DNA from 3 places in the Kosakonia radicincitans DSM 16656 genome. Region 2 is predicted to be linked to each of the others. Evidence: predicted binding sites of a transcription regulator. Region 2 holds the regulator's gene; each other region holds the start of a gene.
What was found. The regulator PhoB, encoded in region 2, activates phosphate uptake and scavenging genes when phosphate is short. The targets are predictions, from matches to a motif close to CTGTCATAAAACTGNCNNAT.
Positions count from the first base shown of each region.

Region 1: Y71_RS20040 (heavy metal response regulator transcription factor) is a predicted target of PhoB. The motif match lies at 3,559-3,578, and genes of this name have one in related genera.
Region 3: uvrB (excinuclease ABC subunit UvrB) is a predicted target of PhoB. The motif match lies at 3,613-3,632, and genes of this name have one in related genera.

Region 1 covers NZ_CP018016.1:4,147,009-4,153,042, reverse strand. The annotation lists gene Y71_RS20060 (methyl-accepting chemotaxis protein) at 1-1,325, shown strand, start outside; gene Y71_RS20055 (winged helix-turn-helix domain-containing protein) at 1,986-2,378, shown strand; gene Y71_RS20050 (hypothetical protein) at 2,469-2,921, shown strand; gene Y71_RS20045 (helix-turn-helix domain-containing protein) at 3,155-3,487, shown strand; gene Y71_RS20040 (heavy metal response regulator transcription factor) at 3,650-4,342, shown strand; gene Y71_RS20035 (heavy metal sensor histidine kinase) at 4,354-5,760, shown strand; gene Y71_RS20030 (metalloregulator ArsR/SmtB family transcription factor) at 5,935-6,034, shown strand, end outside.
Region 2 covers NZ_CP018016.1:4,390,423-4,396,456, forward strand. The annotation lists gene proY (proline-specific permease ProY) at 14-1,363, opposite strand; gene brnQ (branched-chain amino acid transporter carrier protein BrnQ) at 1,448-2,767, opposite strand; gene phoR (phosphate regulon sensor histidine kinase PhoR) at 3,173-4,471, opposite strand; gene phoB (phosphate response regulator transcription factor PhoB) at 4,493-5,182, opposite strand; gene sbcD (exonuclease subunit SbcD) at 5,384-6,034, shown strand, end outside.
Region 3 covers NZ_CP018017.1:224,858-230,891, reverse strand. The annotation lists gene Y71_RS29445 (GNAT family N-acetyltransferase) at 135-848, shown strand; gene Y71_RS29440 (flagellar transcriptional regulator FlhD) at 897-1,163, shown strand; gene uvrB (excinuclease ABC subunit UvrB) at 1,465-3,441, opposite strand; gene frmR (formaldehyde-responsive transcriptional repressor FrmR) at 3,728-4,003, shown strand; gene Y71_RS29425 (S-(hydroxymethyl)glutathione dehydrogenase/class III alcohol dehydrogenase) at 4,062-5,171, shown strand; gene Y71_RS29420 (VOC family protein) at 5,222-5,620, shown strand; gene Y71_RS29415 (DUF3422 family protein) at 5,778-6,034, shown strand, end outside.

The sequences.
Region 1 (6,034 bases), 240 kb from region 2:
TCGACACGCTGGTTAAACAGTTACAGCAGAATATTCAGGGCAGCGATGTCCAGCAGATGTTGGATCGTTTTAAACAGACGCAGGCGCAATACGTCGCGGTTGTGCGCCAGACGGTGAGCATGGCGAAAAATGGCCAGATGCTCGACTCCCAGTCGATGGCGGTGGATAAACTGCAACCGGTTCAGGCACAACTGTTTAATGAAATCACTGTGATGATCCAGCGCCAGCAGGCCAGCACGACCGCGGCAGCGGCGGAGAGCACCGGCAGTGCGCGAGCGTCTGGCGATCTGTTGCTGATGCTGGCCGCAGCGGCAACGCTGTTTGGCGTGTTGATCGCCTGGTTTGCCACGCGGCTTATCAAGCGGCAGCTGGGCGGTGAACCCGCTTATGCGTTGCGAGTGGTACACGATATCGCTGAGGGCAATCTGGCAATGCCGGTGACGCTGGCGGCAGGCGATCGCCACAGCCTGCTGGCCGGGATGGAGGCGATGCGTCAAAGCCTCAATCGCATTGTGGCGCAGGTTCGTGAGAGCAGCGAATCGATCTCGGCAGGGGCCAGCGGCGTGGCGGCGGGCAGTATGGATCTTAGCCAGCGCACGGAACAGCAGGCAGCCAGCCTGCAACAGACGGCGGCGTCAATGGAGCAAATCGGCCAGACCATTCGCCAGAATGCCGACACGGTACGCGTCACCAACCAGCAGGCCACCGCCGCCAGCGACATTGCCGCCAAAGGCGGGGAAGCGATCGACAACATTGTGCGCACCATGGATGAGATCAGCCAGAGCGCGCGCAAAATCGGCGAGATCATTACCGTTATCGACGGCATCACTTTCCAGACCAATATCCTGGCGCTCAATGCGGCGGTGGAAGCGGCACGTGCCGGTGAGCATGGGCGAGGCTTTGCCGTGGTCGCAGGAGAGGTGCGTTCACTGGCGCAGCGCTCCGCCACGGCGGCGAAAGAGATCAAAGGGCTGATTCAGGCCAGTATTGATTGTGTGGATAACGGCGCTACGCTTGTCAACAATGCCGGTTCTACCATCGGCGAGCTGGTTAAGCAGTCGCACCATGTCGCGGAAATGATTAACGAAATCGGTATGACCACTCAGGAGCAGGAGTTGGGCGTTGCGCAGGTGAATGATGCTATTGCCCAGCTCGATCAGGTAACGCAGCAGAATGCCGCGCTGGTGGGCGCCTCCAGTTCGGCGGTCGATCATCTGCGCGATCAGTCACGGAATCTGGTGGCGTTGATGAGCGTTTTTCGCACCGAGCATGCCCGGCGGGAAAGTTCGGCGCAGCTTGCCTCCGGTGTGCTGGTGAATACCTGACGCTTCTGAACAAACGCGATGCCATGATACATGAACCAGACAACGGTGTCGCAGAGCGAGGGACAAGGATGTCCCGATAGTGATCTGCCTTTCTCATTGATGTAATCCGGACGGACAGCACGCGTATCGCTTAATCATTAAACCATCGTGAATGGGCGGATTATGCCGCCAGCGGCGGTCAATTCTGTGATTTCAGTCAGTGCGAGCGATCAGAACAATTGGCCGGATATCGTTATTTTTTGCAGTAGATTCGATGAAGGTGTTATTTACCCCGGAAAAATTCTGGAAATTGATATTTTTATTTTATAAACATTGGGGGTAATACTTTTATTTTAATAAGGTAAATGGTCTGAATGTTAATGATGCGTAATTTTTACTTGTCTTTTAACTGTGGAGACGGTTTTTTGTTTGGTTCAATCCTCTGGCTAAAGTGGATTATTTTTAGTTATTATTACTGAAGGTTTGTTATTGTCTTAATGAACTAAACATGTTTTTATCTTTCGGCAGTTAACCAGGAATTGCTGCCTTGTGAATATTAATGATATTTACATGCAAGAAATAAATGTTATTTATTATGCGAATAACTTACAGCGTGTTGTTTTGTCATTTTGACAATAAAATTGTGCGGTACAGACATCTGTGTAAACGCTAAGGAGGGGTATGCCAGACGAGGAAAATAAAGCGCTTTCAGTCATGGGCTTCCTTATCGAAAAGAGTGTGATTTATGACTGTAGAACAAAAAGACTCATCTGCCTTTATGGAACGGCGAAATATATTTCTCTGAGAAAAACCCAGTCGTACTTACTGGAATACCTTTTGTGTCATGGGGTTAACAACGTTGTTTCTGATGACATGCTTATGAGTGATGTCTGGGAGCGAAACGGCCTTCGCGCGTCAGTTCAGCGGGTTTGGCAGGTTATAAATGATCTCAAATATAACGTTAGTAAATCAGGTGTCAGTGATGAGTTTATCCTGAGGGTTTCCCGGAAAGGATATTTGATTAGATCAAGTAGTGTGCAAACTTTATTTTATCATGCAGACAATGAATGCTAATTTTCGTTGCATAAAAATAAGGTTAAGGTTTAGTGGTAATACATTATTTGTTTTTGGTTGATGTTAACAATGTCAGGTTTGAGGTTATCGATGAAAAAAATTTTATTATCCATTGCCGTCTCTGTAGCTATTACGATGCCAGGATTGGTTCACTCTGAGGGAACGGCGACTGTAAATCAGGTAGTGCGACCGGAAGTGGCTGAAAGGGTCAAGGCTTATGAAGGGGCGGAAGGCACCATTGTATGGACACTGCGTTATGGTAAACCTGACGAGAAAAAAATGATTGTGCAGATGACGGATATTGATCATCCATGGAATAAAAAAATTCATTTAATGAACGTGGATGATGTGGGTACGAAAAAATATGTTTACACATTGGTTGATGGGAAAAAATTTACCGTCTTGTTTTTTAATAGTAATGGGTGGGGGGAGCTGAATCTGCCGGGCGAAAATAAAGCGATACCAATATATTACAGCAAAGCATACTCCTCCGAAGGAAATGCCCAGGCTTTCCTGACTGATTATCTTGAATCGGATAAATAAAAAAGCAGTATCTGCTCTCTCAAGATCAAATCATACGCGTTACGACGATGTAGCAAGATTGAACCAATCCAGTTGCTGGCATAAGTCAGCGACTGTGGTGGTGTTGCTAAGATAGCTGACGTAAAAGCTACCCGGCAGGGGTAACAAAACTGACAGGATTATCATTTTCGCGTCACTTTTGAGTCAGTATCCCTGCGTTAAGGTGAGAGCTCCTTAAGAAGGAGGCTTTCACGATGGGTATGCAACAGATGGTGGTACATGAGATCCAGCAGTGGATCGATGAAAACCTCGACCGTCCGCTCAGAATTCGCGATGTCGCCACGCGGGCCGGTTATTCAAAATGGCATTTACAGCGTCTTTTTCAGGAAGTGATGCAGGTGCCGTTAGGGATTTATATCCGTAATAAGAAGCTGGAAAGCGCTGCCGAGGCGCTGCTGACGACGGAAGATTCGATCATCACCATTTCCACGCGTTATGGTTATGACTCACAGCAAACCTTCACCCGCACCTTTGCCCGTAAATACCATATGCCGCCGGGCGTATGGCGTCGGTACCATCAAAGCTAGCGCTAGCGCAGAATTGACGCCACGATACGTGGTTAATCATCAGGTTGCATTTTGTCGCTAAAACGGTGAAAAAATGTCAGCTAAATGTCAGCCCAACAGCGGTAACATTGCGGCTATGAATATGTTTGCGGCAGGTGCCGGAACGTTGAAGGAGTCGCCCCTTTGAAGCTGTTACTCATCGAAGACGAGGAAAAGACCTCGTCATATATTAATCGTGCGCTGAGCGAACAGGGTTTCACTCTCGATGTCGTTGATAATGGTGTCGAAGGGCTGCACCTGGCGCTGGAATACGAGTACGACGCGATTGTGCTGGATATCATGTTGCCCGGCATGGACGGTTACCAGATTCTTGAGCGGCTGCGCGCCTGCAAACAGACGCCAGTGCTGATGCTCTCGGCGCGCGGCTCGGTTGAGGAGCGGGTAAAAGGGCTGCGCCACGGCGCGGATGATTATCTGCCAAAACCCTTTTCGCTGATCGAGCTGGTGGCGCGCATTCAGGCGTTGCTGCGCCGCAGACCAGGCGACGGCGCGGACATCACTCAGTTGCATATCCACGATCTGCACCTCGATCTGCTGGCGCGGCGCGTAACGCGCGGCGGCGACCGCCTTGAACTGACGGCGAAAGAGTACGCGCTGCTGAGCCTGCTGGCGCGTCATCAGGGCGAAATCTTGTCAAAAATGATGATCGCCGAACAGGTCTGGGATATGAACTTTGACAGCGATGCCAACGTGGTTGAAGTGGCGATTAAACGCCTGCGCGCCAAAGTTGATAATCCTTATCCCGTTAAGCTGCTGCATACGGTGCGCGGTATGGGGTATGTGCTGGAAACCCGCCAGGAGAGTAAAGCCAGTTGAACGCGCTCTCTTTGTGTAAACACTCGATTGCCGGACGCATGGCGCTGATGTTCGCCGTGGCGTATGTGTTTGTCGTCGTCACCTTTGGCGTTGTGCTCAGAAGCTCGTTGTATGAGTCGCTGCAAAGCCAGATGCATAACGAATTATTATTCCGCGAATCGTTGATGGCGCCGTGGGTGGAAAACCGTCAGTCCATCGACGGCTGGAAATCCCTGACCACCAAATTTAATACGCTCTCCTCCTATGAGGGCGGGCGCGTGAAGTACTGGCTAGTGGCCGATGATCCCCGCTTTGATATGGGCGGTCCGCCGCCGAAAGGCGTGGAGTGGGCTTCGCTGAAAAACGGGTTCAGCACCGCGCCAGGCGAAACGGAAGCATCCTGCCTGCTGTTCCTCTACTCCCGCGAAATCCCGGCGAGCGGCGAACGCCCGGCGATGCGCTATGTGGTGGCGATAGATTCCACGCCTTATATGGGCACGTTGTATGAATTTACCTGTGCACTGGTGCTGGTCAGCTGTATCGGTGTCTTCCTGATTGCGCTGCTGGGTTATTTGATCGCCCGTTTCGGTATGCGTCCGGTGAATACATTAAGCGAGCAGGCACACCAGCTTGCGCCGGGTAATCATGGTCAGCGTCTGCAGGCGCATACTTTACCGGACGAGTTGCAAACGCTGGCGGTCTCGTTTAATGGCGCGCTGGAGCGCCAGGAGATCGCCTGGCGCCAACTGGAGAGCTTTAATGCCGATGTGGCGCACGAACTGCGTACTCCGCTAACCAACCTGATTGGCCAGACGCAGCTTGGCTTGTCACGTCAACGCTCCATAGAAGAGTTACAGGATCTGCTGGAGTCCAACCTCGAAGAGCTGGAGCGCATGACCTCCATCGTCAACGATATGCTGTTTTTATCCCATGCCCAGGCGGGCGAACACGCCACCCAGCTCACCACGGTTTCTCTGCGCGAAGAGGCTTACAAAACGTTTGAGTATGTCGAGCCTTCGTTTGCCGAGAAGAATCTCCAGGTGCAGGTCGAGGGAGATGTCACGGCATCCATTGACCGCCGTCTGTTCCATCGTTCGCTGGCGAATTTGCTGGAAAACAGCGCCCGCCATGCGCCGCAGGACAGCACAATCATTGTGCGGCTGCAAAACGTCGGTGAACTGGCGCATGTCGCGGTGTCGAATAACGGCGAGGAGATCGCGCAAAGCCACCTTGCGCGGCTGTTTGAACGTTTCTATCGTGTGGATGCCTCCCGCACCCGCAGCGATACGCACCACGGGCTGGGGCTGTCAATTGTCCGCGCGGTAGCGAACATGCATCAGGGCGATGTGTTTGCCACCAGCGCAAACGGGATCAATACCTTCGGCTTTACCCTGGCGCTGAAGCGCGAAGCGGCCAGCCGCGAGGCGGAAAAGCGCTAAGGGCAAATACCTTATGCTGAAGCGGCGGGGAAGATCCCGCCGTATTCCACGCGACGATGTTACTCAGAAGCGAAACGCTTCGTTCCACGCCAGACTCATTACCTCAATGTGCCGCTTTAAATCATTACATATATGATTTACCATATGTGTAAATGAACGCCATCGAGACTCAGCATGCTACATCCGGTTCAGCTTTTCAAAACGCTCTCCGATGAAACCCGCCTGTCAATTGTGATGCTGCTCCGCGAATCCGGAGAACTCTGCGTCTGCAATC
Region 2 (6,034 bases):
GGCGTCGCCGCCATCAGGCGGATTTTTTAAACATCCAGCCAATCAGCAACAGCACAATCCACGCCAGACCCACGTACAGCGAAATGCGGGTTTCCGGGTGCCAGCCAATCAGCGCGATGATAAACACAAGGAACAGCAGTCCCACGACGGTAGTTGTCACACCGCCAGGCACTTTGAATTTCAGCGCCTTCACTTCATCGGCAGAAAGGCGGCGGCGGAAACCGATTTGCGACAGCAAAATCATGATCCACACCCATACCGTGGCAAAGGTCGCCAGCGACGCAATCACCAGGAAAACATTCTCCGGCATGATGTAGTTCAACCAGACCGCCAGCAGCAGCGCAACGGTCATCACCATGACCGTCACCCACGGGATGCCGCGACGAGAGGTTTTGGCAAACATCTTCGGTGCACTGCCCTGCTCCGCCATGCCGTGCAGCATGCGCCCCACGCCAAAAACATCGCTATTGATCGCCGAAAGCGAAGCGGTCAGTACCACAAAGTTAAGAATGCTGGCGGCAAAGGTAATGCCCATATGCTGGAAGGTCAGGACAAACGGGCTGCCGTCAGTACCGACCTGGTTCCACGGGTAGATGGACATGATGACGAACAGCGTCCCGACATAAAACACCAGAATGCGCATCGGTACGGAGTTAATGGCGCGCGGGATCGATTTTTCCGGATCTTTCGCTTCACCGGCGGTGATGCCGATGATTTCGATACCGCCGTAGGCGAACATCACCATTTGCAGCGCCATCACCGTGCCCAGCCAGCCATTACTGAAGAAACCGCCGTGGCTCCACAAATTGCTGATCCCGGTCGGCTGCCCGCCGTTACCGATGCCCCAGATGATGATGCCAAAACCGGCGAGAATCATGATGATAATGGTGGCGACTTTAAAGAACGAGAACCAGAACTCCAGTTCGCCGAAGACTTTTACGCTCATCAGGTTAATGGCGCAGATGATCATCACCACGCTCAGCACCCAGATCCAGTGCGGCACCGTCGGGAACCAGACGCCCATATAGATGCCGAAAGCCGTCACATCGGCAATCGCCACGATCAGGATTTCAAAACAGTAGGTCCAGCCAGTGATATAGCCCGCAAGCGGGCCGAGGTTTTCCTGTGCGTAACGAGAGAACGAGCTGGCGGAAGGGTTATGTACCGACATTTCACCCAGCGCACGCATAATGATATACGCGGCGACGCCACCAATAATGTAGGCCAGCAACACGCTCGGCCCGGCCATTTTGATGGCATCGGCAGAGCCGTAAAACAGCCCGGTGCCGATTGCCGATCCCAGCGCCATAAAGCGGATGTGGCGGGTGCTTAACCCACGCTTCAGCTTATTCGTACTTTCCATCGTTTCCACTGCCATTATTCAACACAAAAATAAAAAACCACGGGGCGCCAAACCCCGTGGTTAAACAAACCGTATCCGCAACTGTTAATGCGCGCTGGAAGTCACCTGACGCCCGGCGGTGCGATCCCAGACTGCCGCCAGAACCACCATCACCAGGCTCGGCATCAGCCAGGCCAGCCCCTGTTCCGCCAGCGGCAAACGCTGCGTCCAGGCCGGTAAATACTCAGCAAAGGCGGATGCTTTCACGCCGTCAAGGATACCAAAAAGCAGGCTGATAAACATGGCTGGCGCAATTACGCGGGTGGAGTTGTTCCACCACGAACGGCTGAAGCTCAGCACCACCAGCACGATGCACGGCGGGTAGATCATCGTCAGCACGGGGATGGAGATCTGAATCAGATGACTCAGCCCCAGGTTGGAAACCGCCATTGAGAAGATGCCAAGAATAAACACCAGCGAACGGTAAGAGAGCGGCAGATATTGCGCGAAAAACTCGGCGCAGGCGCAGGTCAGGCCAACCGCCGTCACCAGGCAAGCGATGAAGATCAACGCCGCCAGCAGGAAGCTGCCCGCGCCACCAAAGGTGTGCTGAACATAAGCATGCAGAATCGCTGCGCCGTTAGCGGATTGATCCACCAGCGTCGCGCTGTCTGAACCCAGGCGGAACAGCGCCAGATAGAGCAGCGTTAGCCCCACGCCCGCCATCAGCCCGGCCCAGACGGTGTAGCGGGTCAGCAGACGCGCTTCGGTCACACCGCGCGAACGGGCGGCATTCACGATCACGATACCGAACACCATTGCACCCAGCGTATCCATCGTCAGATAGCCATTAACAAAACCGTTAGAGAACGGTGCAGTCTGATAAGCTTCCAGCGCATGGCTGATAGGACCAGCCGGCCAGACGATCGCGGCAATCGAAAGAATGGTCAGCGCGATAATTTTCAGCGGAGCAAGGAAGTTGCCCACAGTATCCAGCAGCTTGCCCGGATAGAGCGACACCAGGATCACCAGCGCAAAATAAACGATGCTGTAGACCAGCAGCGGCATTGCGCCATCGCCAGTCAGCGGCGCAATCCCCACCTCAAACGAGACGGTCGCCGTACGCGGCGTGGCGAACAACGGCCCTACCGCCAGATAACAAACGGTTGCCAGCAGCACGCCAGCGACTTTACCGATCGGCGTGCTCAGGCTATCCACACCGCCACCCACTTTGGCCAGCGCAACAACTGTCAGCACCGGCAGGCCTACGGCGGTAATCAGAAAACCAAACGCCGCCATCCAGACGTGTTCACCCGCCTGCAAGCCGACCATTGGCGGGAAAATGATGTTCCCTGCGCCAACGAACAAGGCGAAGGTCATAAAGCCCAGAGCAACAATGTCTCGTGGTTTTAAGTGATAGGTCATAAGTTTACTGCCTGTGGATGTGGTGTCGTAAATAATGGTGAATTTTTCGCCTTCCCTGCCGAACAATAACGCGTATAAACCGTGAAAAATCAGCTGGAAATGCTTAATACGTAACGTGGCGGAGTATAGTTTTTCGATTTACCACGTAAACATAGTCGGTCTGACAATGTCAGGGGCGCAATTTAAACGCTTATAACGTTTAAAGGCAAGATGGGATCGCAAAACCAGATGGATATGCTGGATCAAGATAAACATCCAGTCCAATACTCTATTTATAAGAAAAACACATGGCTGATCATGCGAACAAAAAAGCATCATGCGTACAAAATAGGTTTTATCGCGGGGAATCAGCAGGAAATGCGGCCTGTTTTTACAGGCCGCTGGAAAGATAAGCTGACAGGAGCGTCAGGCAGCAGGAGTTTTGGCAACCAGACGTTCCGGCAGAATAAAGCTAAAACTCGTCCCTTTGCCGGGCGTACTCGCAATATCAAGGCGGCTTTCGTGATGGTTGAGAGCATGTTTAACAATCGCCAGCCCAAGCCCGCTCCCGCCGGTTTGCCGGGAACGGGCCTTATCGACGCGGTAAAAACGCTCGGTCAGACGCGGAATATGTTCGGCGGCAATGCCCGGACCATTATCCTCAACGCTGAATTCCGCCCCTTGCGGCACATGCTGCCAGCGCACAATAATGTGCGTTCCGGCGGGCGTATGATTCACCGCGTTATACACCAGGTTGGAGATGGCGCTGCGCAATTGCTCCTCATTACCGAGCACTTTTAAGGCGTTATCGACCTCAAACTCCAGGTTGTGCTTTTTTTGGCTGAGCGTCTGCGCTTCCCGTTCAACCAGGCGCAGCATCATCGGCACATCGATGGTTTCATTTGGCGGCAGCGTCGGCGCCGCTTCAATCTTCGACAGCGTCAGCAGCTGGCGCACCAGCCCTTCCATCCGCGATGTTTGCTCACGCATGGTATGCAGCGCTTTTTCGCGCGGCGCGCCTTCCAGCGCCTGCTCCTGCATCATCTCCAGGTAACCTTGCAGCACCGTCAACGGCGTGCGCAATTCATGGCTGACGTTAGCGAAAAAGTTACGCCGCGCGCCTTCCAGTTGGTGCATCTGCGTAACATCGCGCGCCACCAGCAGCAGTTGCTGCTCGCTGTAAGGCATCACGCGGATCTCCAGATGGCGCCCGCTGTTCAGCACCAGATTCAGTGGCCGGGTAAATTCTTGTTTTTTAAGATACTGCGTGAATTCAGGGTAGCGCAGCAGGTTCAGGATGTTCTGCCCGTTATCATCCGGCCAGCGCAGCCCCAGCAGCTGTTGTGCCAGGCCGTTACACCAGAAAATAGACCCTTCTTCGGTGGTGAGGATCACCGCATCCGGCAGAGATTCCGCACCGCTGCGAAAGCGTTTGATGAGATTACCCAGCTCGCGCCGCCGCTTTTTATTACGCATCTGCATCTGGTGCAGCCCGTATAACAGCGGCTCCCAGCTTCCCGTGCCGGGCGGTGGAGTCATACTTTTATCGACCCACAACCACCAGGAGAGGCGCAGTAAATTCCAGAAATGCCAGATCAGCAGCCCGGTTACCGCGGCAAATAAAAACCAGGGCAGGTAACCGAAAATCGCGCCGAGTATAAAAGCAGGTAGACAACAAAGGAGGAGCTCCAGCACCAGCCTTTTCCATGACAGCCGTTCCAGCACGCGTCACACTCCTGTCAAATTTCAGAAACGGGTCGAAAAACGATATCCCGTGCCGCGCACTGTTTGCACCATACGATCGTGACCGCTGTGTTCCAGCGCTTTGCGCAGGCGACGAATATGGACATCAACCGTTCTGTCTTCGACGTAAACATTGGTTCCCCAGACATGGTTCAGCAGTTGTTCACGACTGTACACGCGTTCCGGGTGGGTCATAAAGAAGTGTAAGAGTTTAAACTCCGTCGGCCCCATATCCAGCGGATTTTCGCCGGTCATCACGCGATGCGAAGAGGGATCGAGGCTAAGTCCCTGCATTTCAATCACTTCTTCCACCGCCATCGGCGAAATACGGCGCATAACCGCTTTAATACGGGCAACCAGCTCTTTCGGTGAGAAGGGCTTGGTAATGTAATCGTCCGCACCGGTTTCCAGACCGCGTACACGATCTTCCTCTTCGCCACGCGCCGTCAGCATCATCACCGGAATATCGCGGGTCATGGCCTCGCGTTTCAGGTGCTTAATAAACTGAATACCGGAACCGCCAGGCAACATCCAGTCCAGTAAAACCAAGTCTGGCCAGGGTTCGTTAAGTTGGTTCACCGCACTGTCATAATCTTCAGCTTCTACCGGTTGAAAACCATTTTGCTCGAGCACAAAGCACACCATTTCACGGATCGGTGCTTCATCTTCAACGACCAGAATTCGTCTCGCCATAATTCGCCCTGTTTTCTCGTATAAGTCGTCAGTTTGTATAGCGGCGCCATTATGCGTCAGTTTTATGACAGATTTATGAATAACATGACCACCAGATGACCCTGCCCGCAGCATTATGACAGCGCGAATATTCACGCAGTTAATGTCTCTAACACCCTGAATGTTATAATCGCGTTTATCCATTTTCGCCACGGAATCGCTATGCGCATTATTCACACTTCAGACTGGCATTTGGGTCAGAACTTTTACAGCAAAAGCCGCGCTGCAGAACATGACGCCTTTCTCGACTGGCTGCTGAATGCCGCAGAGCAGCACCAGGTGGACGCCATTATTGTTGCAGGTGATATCTTTGATACCGGTTCTCCGCCCAGTTATGCCCGCGAGTTATATAACCGCTTTGTGGTGAAACTCCAGCAAACCGGCTGCCAGTTAGTGGTGCTGGCGGGCAACCATGATTCCGTGGCAACGCTGAACGAATCAAAAGAGATCCTCGCTTACCTGAAAACCACCGTGGTCGCCAGTGCCGGCGCCGCACCATTCTGGCTCAATCGCCGTGATGGCACGCCCGGCGCCGTTTTCTGTCCGGTACCGTTTTTACGCCCGCGTGACATGGTCATCAGCCAGGCCGGATTATCAGGGCAGGAAAAACAGCAACATCTGCTGGCGGCTATTACCGATTACTACCAGAAGCAGTATGACGCCGCCTGCATTCTGCGCGGCGAGCAGGCGCTGCCGATTATCGCCAGCGGCCATTTGACCACCGTCGGTGCCAGCAAAAGTGACGCCGTACGTGACATCTATATCGGCACCCTGGATGCCTTCCCGGCGGAGAATTTCCCGCCAGCCGACTAT
Region 3 (6,034 bases), on a different replicon from region 2:
ATGCTATTGTTAATATATGATGTTTCTCAGGATACATCTGATATGGTACATACCGTTAAGATTTCAGTTGCTTATATCTAAAATAAACGCCGAAACTTCTCATTGTTATCCTTACGTTTCTTAAGGAGAAGAATATGACAGAGCAAAATAATTTCGGTCAATATATAGGCAGTCACCTTGACGATGACGTCACTCTTTCATTACCTGATTTGCGCCAATTACCAGGGCGTTATTGCACTCTGCAGTTGCTGTCCACCCGTCACGGGAATGACCTCTTCCAGGGATGGCACAGTATAGAGGATTCACGTGACTGGACCTATCTTCCGGATGAAAGACCGCCGACAAAACAGGCAACCCACAGTTATATTCAGCAACTCATTCAACAGAAGGGAGTATATCATTACGCCATTATAGAAAATAATTCAGAAAATGCTGTGGGAACTCTTTCTCTGTATAACCTCGACAATAAAAATGACGTAGCAGAAATAGGAGGCGTACATCTTACTCCAGTTATCAAACGAACTTCAGTCAGTACAGAAGCAATTTTCCTGATACTATCATATGTTTTTGATGTGCTTAAATATCGTCGCTGTGAATGGCAAACCGACAGGCTCAACTCTCAGGGTATGAGATCTGCCGAGAGATTAGGGTTCCAGAAAGAGGGTGTACTGCGTAATAAACAAATACTTAAATCAAGGAGCGTGGACGTTGTAATGTATTCAATCATTCAGGATGAATGGGAAAGAATATCCAGTGCGATAACTATCTGGCTTAGAACTGTCAACTTCGATGACCGGGGACATCAAATACATCCTTTACGGCATTACCTGGCGACAACAGAGCCCTGACTCTTTTGTTATTGCCCCCAGACGTTACTGGAAAAAGGGAGAATCTGAATGAAAATAATGAATGCAGAGATTGAGAGGCAAATCTGGCATCACAATCTTTCCTATTTATTGCTTGCCCAGCGGGTTCTGAATCATTACGAAGACACAGCCCTGTTTCGGCTAGGTATCGACAAGTGTACCGGAGATAAACTCCTGCAGTTGTCGTTGCCCGAACTGGTTCGTCTTGCTGAACGTCCGGAGCTGATTACCGTACTCAGACTCAGGGATCACCACCAGATAGATGTATTACTCAGTCAGTCCACTGGAATGGGATGAGCTCAGCAGGATTTACTTAACATCTTACGGACCATTTTCTTCTTTTTTATTCCGGACTGGGAATTCAGTATGTACCCCAATGAATCAGCGATCTGGATTATTTATCCGCAAAAAAACATGTCATATAAAGTAAGGGGTTTTATTGATTTTATTGATTTTATTGATTTTATTATCGATGAAATCGGAACTACTCCTTACTGGAAGCACGGAAAGTAATTCCTGTGAATACGGATTTCAAGAGGGAAAGTATTGTGTGTATAAAAATCATCCTGATTAATACAGGATGATTTTTATGATGCTGTTACATGAATATAAATTGACGATACAAATCACTCAGTTCTGTTCTTAATTTTTCTATATCCTTCTCCTCACCTGAATTCTCGATCGCCAGTAATTGCTTTTCTTTAACAGTAATTCTTTCACACAACTCTGATAGCGTTGAACAGAATGCCTCTGTATGAGTGGCAGGATAGACGCTTTCATCCTGTTCAGTACTCCGCTTACGAACTGAAGTCACTGGTTTAATATGATGTTCCAGGTTATAGGCTATCTGACGTTCCCTGCGATTGTGCGTTTCATCCATCGCCTGTTTCATGGCCGGAGTGATCCTGTTTGCATAGAGTACGGCTTTACCCTCCACATTACGTGCCACACGTCCAATCATCTGAATAAGTGCGTGTGATGAACGTAAAAAACCTGCATGGTCAGCATCAAGTATCGCGACCAGTGAGGCTTCAGGGATGTCGAGTCCTTCACGCAGCAGACTGATGCCGATTAAGACATCAAATTCCCCGGCCCGTAATCCATTGATAATTTCCTGTCTTTCATCTGTTTTGATATCAGAATGCAGATATCGGGACAGGATCCCATTTTCTGTCAGAAAATCATTCAGTTCTTCTGCGGTCTTTTTGGTCAGCACTGTCACCAGGACACGATTGTTTCTGTTGACGCAATGACGGATTTCTTCAAGTAAGTTCTCCACACACTGGTCTTTGCTTCGGACCTCAATTTCGGGATCCAGTAAACCGGTGGGGCGGATAATTTGCTGAACAACATTTTTCTTTGATTTCTGCAATTCATATTTACCTGGGGTTGCGGAAACAAAGACAGTCTGGGGCTTAATCTTCTCAAACTCAGCAAAACTCAGGGGTCGATTGTTTTTTGAGGAGGGCAGACGGAAGCCGAAATCGATAAGAGTATCCTTGCGACTCTGATCGCCACTGTACATGGCTGAGATTTGCGGGACCATTACGTGCGATTCATCAACAAAGAGCAGGCCATTTTTTGGCAGGTAATCCAGCAGCGTTGTCGGTGGGAGTTCCGGATTTCTGTCGCTGAAATAGCAGGAATAGTTTTCCATACCTGAGCAGTAACCCAGTTCACGGATCATTTCAACATCATTGTTGACGCGTTCGTATAAGCGCTCAGCCTCTATCAGACGATTTGCTTTGTTAAGTTCAGCAACCCGTTTCTCCATGTCAGTAAGAATGCTTTTGGTGGCTGAGGGTATTTTTGCGGTCGGTGTAACAAAGAGTGTTTTGGGTGATATTAAATAATGTTCAATGTCGCCCGCAATTTTCCCACTGACAGGATCAATCCATTTTGCGGATTCTATAACATCATCAAAAAGTTCGACCCTGATGGCCTGATGTTCGGAATCGGCAGGGAATATATCAATAACGTCACCGCGAACCCGGAACATCGCCCGTCCCAGAGTTTTGTCTGTACGGGCATACTGCAGACGTGCCAGTTGATGAATTAACTCCCGCTGGGCGAGTTGTCGTCCCGGGTATACCGGGATCTGGATCTCTCTGTATGCGTCCGGATCACCTAATCCGTATATCGAAGAGACGGAAGCGACGACTATCACATCCTGACGTTCAATCAATGCCTTGGTCGTAGATAACCGTAACCTTTCAAGATGATCGTTGATAGCGGAATCTTTCGGGATAAAGCGGTCACTTCCGGGGATATAGACTTCTGGCTGAAAAAAGTCGTAGTAAGAAACGAAGTATTCGACAGCATTTTCTGGGAAAAACTGCTTCATCTCCAGATAAAGCTGTGCGGTTAACGTCTTGTTAGGAGCCAGTATTAATGTAGGGCGCTGCAAACGGTGTATCACATTCGCCATGGTGAAGGTTTTACCCGAACCGGTTATCCCCTGAAGTGTCTGATGTGTCGCTCCTGCTTCGACTCCCGCTATCAGTCTGGCTATTGCTTCGGGCTGATCTCCTGACGGGATATAGCCTGAATGTAAAATGAATTTTCCTGTGGACATTATGATCTCTCCTGGTTGGAACGCCCCGGACAGCGTTAACACTACTACACTATAGTTTATGACAACCCGACGTAAGGCATTTATGCCTGACTGAAGAAAAGTTATTTGTTCTGTACCAATAAGTTGGCGTTCTGTTCACTTCTATTGTGTACCGTTAAAGTACGAATGTGCCTGATACAACTCTGTCATCTGTCTGGATTTGTACATCGTGGGGTCAACATTTTTTCTTGCATAGTATAGGGGGGTATACTATAGTCTCTTCAATCCTGATTAACAGGGACAATCAATGCCACATTCTCCAGAAGAAAAGAAACAGGCGCTTGTCCGGGTACGACGTATCAAAGGTCAGATTGCAGCGCTGGAACAGGCGATTGAAAACGAAGCGGAATGTTCTTCATTGTTGCAGCAACTGGCTTCGGTACGAGGAGCCGTTAAAGGCCTGATGACTGTTGTTCTGGAAAGCTATCTCAGGGAAGAATTTCCCGATACGAACAAAAGAAGGGGGTCGCAGACGAAATCTATCAACGACGCTATTTCCATTGTTCGCTCATATCTCCGTTAACTCTGCCAGGCAGACGTCTGATGGGGTCAGTAAAAACAGTAATAAAAGGATATGACATATGAAATCACGTGCAGCTGTAGCATTTGCTCCTGGTAAGCCCCTCGAGATCGTTGAAATTGATGTGGAGCCGCCTCGTAAGGGTGAAGTACTGGTAAAAATCACCCATACCGGCGTCTGCCACACTGATGCATTTACCTTGTCCGGTGATGATCCGGAAGGTGTGTTCCCGGCAGTACTGGGTCATGAAGGTGCGGGTGTTGTTGTGGAAGTCGGCGAAGGGGTCACCAGTGTGAAACCTGGCGATCATGTTATTCCGCTTTACACGGCAGAATGCGGCGAGTGTCTGTTCTGTAAATCCGGAAAAACTAACCTGTGTGTCTCTGTTCGCGCCACCCAGGGTAAAGGACTTATGCCTGATGGCACGACCCGTTTCTCTTACAAGGGCCAGCCTCTTTTCCACTATATGGGCTGCTCTACATTCAGTGAGTATACCGTCGTCGCAGAAGTGTCTTTAGCCAAAATTAATCCACAGGCGAATCATGAACATGTCTGTCTGCTGGGTTGTGGCGTAACGACAGGTATCGGTGCGGTTCACAACACTGCGAAAGTACAACCAGGTGACACGGTTGCTATTTTTGGCCTGGGTGGTATTGGCCTTGCAGCGGTACAGGGCGCGCGTCAGGCAAAAGCGGGTCGTATCTTTGCCATCGATACCAATCCGGAGAAATTTGACCTGGCCCGTTCATTTGGTGCAACTGACTGCATTAACCCGAAAGACTACGACAAACCTATCCAGGACGTTCTCATTGAACTGACAGGCTGGGGTGTCGACCATACGTTTGAATGTATCGGTAACGTAAACGTAATGCGTTCTGCACTTGAAGCGGCACACCGTGGCTGGGGTCAGTCCGTCGTTATCGGTGTTGCGGGTGCAGGTAAAGAAATCTCCACTCGTCCATTCCAGCTGGTCACCGGCCGTGTATGGAAGGGTTCTGCCTTTGGTGGTGTTAAAGGTCGTACCCAGCTGCCGGGCATGGTTGAAGATGCGATGAAAGGCGAAATCGATCTCGCACCATTCGTGACTCATACCATGGGCCTTGAAGAGATTAATGACGCCTTCGACCTGATGCATGAAGGCAAATCTATTCGTACAGTGATCCACTACTGATTCAGGTTTCACTGGCGATCTTTCAATATTAGTTTTAAAGGAAACAATCCATGTCCAATCCAGTTATTTCAGGCAATGGCATCTTCTCTCACGTCTTTATCGGTGCTGTAGATGTTCAAAAGTCGGCTGAGTTTTATGACGCCACTTTAGGTGCACTCGGTATCAACAACCTTGGTCCTTTTGGTAATGGCTGGGTGTTGTTTGGCCGTGACAAGCCGGCTTTCATCATTGCCCGTCCTGGCAATGGTGAAGCGCCATCCAGCAATGGTGTGACAATTGGCTTTGCTGCCGCCACGCCTGCTGAAGTTGACGCTTTCCATGCCGCAGGCCTGGCTGCTGGCGGGACTGATGAAGGCCAACCGGGTCCTCGTGGTCATCTGCCAGGTGCTTATGCTGCCTACCTGCGTGATCCGGCTGGTAACAAGATCTGCTCCTATACCTTCATCTGATCGTAGGGTGCATCCGACACAAATGTTGTACGGTTTGCCGATCAGGCGAACGGTATGAGTTGTGCCAGCGTATGAAGATCAACCCGCAGACGTTTACGTCTGCGGGTATCTTTCTCGAAGCGTAATGTGACTGGCCGTCAGAAAAAGAGAGAGTCTTATGAAAGAGTCAGCATTATCTGCTATCCGTTCTGAGATGCAATCACCCGAAACCGTGTACGGGATGCCGGCTCATAAAGACAGAACGGCCGCTGTCAATGAAGTACATGCGCGTCCGCACCTGCTTATCACATCACCACAGACCCTGCTGCAGTTTGCTTTCATGACTAAAGGCGACCAGTCAGGTGACCAGCGGGTCATGGTTGAGCTGTCAGATCGTCTTGGTTTAACACCATCAGAAAATTCAGCACCCCTGCA